2 regions of the Streptosporangium longisporum genome follow, and region 2 is predicted to be linked to the other one. Evidence: riboswitches for the same ligand, from Rfam matches in the RefSeq annotation. Region 2 holds a riboswitch; the other holds the start of a gene.
The links. A riboswitch is a leader RNA that binds a small molecule or an ion and turns the genes downstream of it on or off. The one in region 2 is predicted to bind glycine.
Positions count from the first base shown of each region.

Region 1 (2,384 bases), on a different contig from region 2:
CGAGGGGCTCGGCGTCCGGCTGAACACGGTCAACATCGTCGCCCTGCGCGACGGGATCTTCTTCGCCGACCTCGTCTTCTCCAACGGGGTGGAGGTGAGCGCGCGTCCCTCCGACTCGATCGCCTTGGCACTGCGCACCGGCGCACGTATCTTCGCGAGTGAGGAGGTGGTCCGGGAGGCAGGGGTGATCATTCCCGACGACCAGGAGGACGAGGTGGAGAAGTTCAGGGAGTTCCTTGACACGATCACGCCCGAGGACTTCGGCCGCGCGGGGTAGGAATTTCGGTGCATTTACGCTTCACGACGCGCCGGGTGGGGTCGTTGACTGGACTTGGCCCCAGTCCTACGGTGCAAGTGAAACCCACGGCCGTGCGTAAACCCCCAGATCAGGCCGTGGGATGAGAGAAAGCCGGAGGTCCGCGTGGCGGTCAGCAGCGGCGAGGGTAGAAACGCCGACCAGGATGACCCGGAACGGCGCCAGTCGGCACGTCAGCGCGCGGGTGAAGAGGGTCTGCTGTTCGACGGGGAACCGGTGAACACGCCCGCCGACCTCGGCTACCGGGGCCCGACGGCCTGTTCCGCGGCCGGGATCACCTACCGGCAACTCGACTACTGGGCCCGTACCGGCCTGGTCGAGCCCACCGTGCGGGCCGCGCACGGCTCGGGTTCCCAGCGGCTGTACGGCTTCCGCGACATCCTGGTCCTCAAGGTCGTCAAACGCCTGCTCGACACCGGCGTCTCCCTTCAGCAGATCCGCATCGCCGTACAGCACCTGCGCGACCGGGGGGTCAACGACCTCGCCGGGATCACCCTGATGAGCGACGGGGTCAGCGTCTACGAGTGCACCTCGCCCGACGAGGTCATCGACCTGCTCCAGGGCGGTCAGGGAGTCTTCGGCATAGCGCTCGGACGGGTGTGGCAGGAGGTGGAGGGCTCCCTCGCGGATCTTCCCGGCGAACGCGCGGAGTCGGGCGGGGGCCCTTTAGGCGATCATCACGCCGATGAGCTCGCCCGGCGTCGCAGAGCACGACGAACAGGGTAAACTCGGACTCGCCACTGACCCTGTGCGGGAGAGTCCCCGGCACGACCGGGGCGCCGAAGGAGCAACCTCCCCGGAATCTCTCAGGCACCCTGTACCGCACGGACGAGGCAACTCTGGAAAGCAGGCACACCGGCCAGGTGTGCCTCACCGACGGTGCAAGCCTCCCCTCATGGGCAGGTGAAGCTCTCAGGTCGCGGCCCAGGCCGCGATGACAGAGGGGGAGACTCCGGTCGCACGCCCGCGCCCGGCGCCGGTCTCCACCCCGTCTGGGAGGCTTTCCATGACCGATCTGTCCCCGCTCGGCGAGCTCGCCGCCCCGCCGTTCGCGACCCGTCACATCGGGCCCGACGACGCCGAGCAGACCCGCATGCTGGAGGCGGTCGGCTTCGCCTCCGTCGCCGACCTGGTCGCGGTGGCCGTGCCCGAGGCGATCCGCTCGGCCGAGCGGCTGAACCTGCCCCCGGCGGCCTCCGAGGCCGAGGCCCTGGCCGAGCTGCGCGTCCTGGCCGGGCGCAACACCGTGATGACCTCGATGATCGGCCTGGGCTACCACGACACGATCACCCCGGCCGTCATCCGCCGCAACCTGCTGGAGAACCCGGGCTGGTACACCGCGTACACGCCCTACCAGCCGGAGATCTCCCAGGGCCGGTTGGAGGCCCTGCTCAACTTCCAGACCGTGGTCTCGGACCTGACCGGCCTGGACGTCGCCGGCGCCTCCCTGCTGGACGAGGCCACCGCGGCCGCCGAGGCGATGACCCTGGCCCGGCGCGCGGGCCGCAGCCCCTCGAAGGTGTTCGTGGTGGACGCCGACGCCCTGCCGCAGACCAAGGCGGTGCTGCGCACCCGCGCTGAGCCGCTCGGCATCGAGCTGGTCGAGAGCGACCTGGCCGGCGAGCTGCCCGACTGCTTCGGCGTGCTCGTGCAGTACCCCGGCGCCAGCGGCCGGATCCGCGACTTCCGCGGTGTGTCCGAGGCCGCCCACGCCCGCGGCGCCCAGGTGGTTGCCGCCGCCGACCTGCTCGCCCTCACCCTGCTGGCCGCCCCCGGCGAGCTCGGCGCCGACATCGCGATCGGCTCCACCCAGCGCTTCGGCGTCCCGCTGGGCTTCGGCGGCCCCCACGCGGCCTACATGGCGGTCCGGGACGGCCTCCAGCGCCAGCTTCCCGGCCGCCTGGTCGGCGTCTCCCAGGACGCGGACGGCCGCCCGGCGTACCGCCTCGCGCTGCAGACCCGCGAGCAGCACATCCGCAGGGAGAAGGCCACCAGCAACATCTGCACCGCCCAGGTCCTGCTCGCGGTGATCGCCGGCATGTACGCCGTCTACCACGGCCCCGAGGGC
Region 1 is NZ_BAAAWD010000033.1:8,093-10,476, reverse strand. It holds gene ABD832_RS41815 (bifunctional nuclease family protein) at 1-277, shown strand, start outside; gene ABD832_RS41810 (MerR family transcriptional regulator) at 422-1,042, shown strand; glycine riboswitch at 1,058-1,149, shown strand; gene gcvP (aminomethyl-transferring glycine dehydrogenase) at 1,323-2,384, shown strand, end outside.
Region 1: it holds a riboswitch for glycine, as region 2 does, so the genes downstream of both, gcvP (aminomethyl-transferring glycine dehydrogenase) here and gcvT (glycine cleavage system aminomethyltransferase GcvT) in region 2, are expected to answer to the same signal.

Region 2 (2,384 bases):
CCCGACGCCAGGCCGTTGTCCACGTAGGCCATGGCGATGGGCCTGCCCAGCGACTGCGAGGGAGCCCCGCTGGTGACCTCCCCGACGACCGTGCCGTCGGCGGCGACCACCACCGGGTACCCGTGCCGGGGCACCCTGCGGCCGCTCGTGACCAGGCCGACCAGGCGGCGGCCCGGCGGGACGTCCCTGAGGGGTTCGAGGGCGGCCCGGCCGACGAAGTCGCCCGGCTTGTCAAACCTCACCACACGGCCCAGCCCGGCGTCGAACGGAGTCAGGTCGGCCGACAACTCGTTGCCGTAGAGCGGCATGCCCGCCTCCAGCCGGAGGGTGTCGCGCGCGGACAGGCCCGCCGGGACCAGCCCGTGCGGCGCGCCCGCCTCGCTGAGGGCGCACCAGATCGCCTCGGCGTCCTCGGCCGCGACGAACAGCTCGAACCCGTCCTCGCCGGTGTACCCGGTACGGGCGATGAGGGCCTCGTGGCCCGCGACCACGGCGGGCAGGCCCGCGTAGTACTTCAGCCCGTCCAGGTCGGCCTCGGTGAGACCGGCCAGGATCTCCGCCGAGCGCGGGCCCTGGATCGCGACCAGCGCGTACCGCTCGGAACGGTCGTCGACCGCGGCGTCGAAGCCCTTGGCGCGGCCGGTCAGCTCGGCGGCCACCCGCGGGTAGTTGGACGCGTTGGCGACCACCATGAACTCGGCGGGGGCCAGCCGGTAGACGATCAGGTCGTCCAGCACGCCGCCCCCGGCGTCGACGATCATCGTGTAGCGGGCACGGCCGGGCTCCAGCGCGGACAGGTGGCCGACCAGCGCGTAGTCGAGGGCCTCGGCGGCCTGCGGGCCGGTCACGAAGATCTCGCCCATGTGGGAGAGGTCGAACAGGCCGGCCGCCCGGCGGACCGCGTTGTGCTCGGTGGACTCACTGCCGTAGCGGAGCGGCATCAGCCAGCCCGCGAAGTCGGTCAGCGTCGCGCCAAGGGCCTCGTGGACGCCGCGCAACGGCGTAGGTCGGGACATGTGCGCACCTCAGGCAGGGGACAGATGAGATCATCCTCCCCCTCTGTCATGGGTGCCTGAGAGTTTCATCCGGTTTTTGCCGGACTTTCACCTTCGGCGAGGCCACGGGGCCTGCTTTCCAGAGAGCACCTACCCGCACGGTCCTTTGCCTTGAGAGGTTCGCGGGGAGGGCTTGCTCCTTCAGGGGTCCTGGCCTGGATGTCAGGACGCTCTCCCGCACGGGATTCATCGGTGTCACCGCCAGCCTAACCGCCCGCACCGGCCGAGCGGAATCCCCCGCCGCCCTCGCCGGCCTCGCCAGTGGGCTCGGCCCGGAGGCCGGTCAGGGGGAGGTGTGCCGGACCAGGGCCTCGAACAGGGCCGACTCGTCGTCGGCCTCGGGGTGCCACTGGACGGCGACGGCGAACGGGTGCTCGTCCAGCTCCACGGCCTCGATCGTGCCGTCCTCGGCGTGGGCGGTCACGGTCAGGCCCTCGCCCGGCCGGTCCAGGGCCTGGTGGTGGTAGTGGGCCACGTCCACCGTCTCGGTGCCGAAGATCTTCGAGGTCCGGCTGCCGGGGGCCAGGCGCACCGGCATCCTGCCGTGGCTCCCGGGGGCCGGGGCGTGCCCGGAGTGACCGACCACGTCGGGCAGGTGCTGGTGCAGGGTGCCGCCCAGGGCGATGTTCAGGATCTGCATGCCCCGGCAGACGCCCAGGAAGGGCAGCCCCCGCTCCAGCGCCGCCCGGACCAGGCCCAGCTCGGCGTCGTCGCGGAACGGCCGGACGTATCCGGTCCTCGGGTGCGGCTCCTGCCCGTACCGCTCCGGGCCGACGTCACCGCCACCGGCCAGGATCAGCCCGTCCAGCCGCTCCACCAGCGGCGCGGGGTCACCGGCCGGGGGCACGATCACCGGCTGCCCGCCCGCGCGGGCCACATGGTCGACGTAGTCGTAGGGCAGCAGCGCCGTCGTCACCTCCCAGACGGTGAACCGGGCGGGCTCGACGTAGCAGGTGATGCCGATGACGGGACGGGACATGATCTCTTGCCTTGCCTTGCTCTCAAGGGAGCCGGGCCCGGTGGCTCCGGGCCCGGCAGGGACTCCCCTACAGCGGGGTGACGTACGCGCCGGAGATGCCTCCGTCCACCAGGAACTCCGAGCCGGTGATGAAGCTGGCGTCGTCCGAGGCCAGGAACGCCACCGCGGCGGCGATCTCCGACGCCTCGGCGAAGCGCCCCAGCGGGACGTGCACCAGGCGGCGCTGGGCCCGCTCGGGGTCCTTGGCGAACAGCTCCCGCAGCAGCGGCGTGTTCACCGGCCCCGGGCAGAGCGCGTTGACCCGGATGCCCTCGCGGGCGAACTGCACGCCCAGCTCGCGCGACATGGCC
Region 2 is NZ_BAAAWD010000004.1:70,321-72,704, forward strand. It holds gene gcvT (glycine cleavage system aminomethyltransferase GcvT) at 1-1,016, opposite strand, end outside; glycine riboswitch at 1,050-1,144, opposite strand; glycine riboswitch at 1,145-1,243, opposite strand; gene ABD832_RS03465 (gamma-glutamyl-gamma-aminobutyrate hydrolase family protein) at 1,339-2,034, opposite strand; gene ABD832_RS03470 (3-oxoacyl-ACP reductase) at 2,102-2,384, opposite strand, start outside.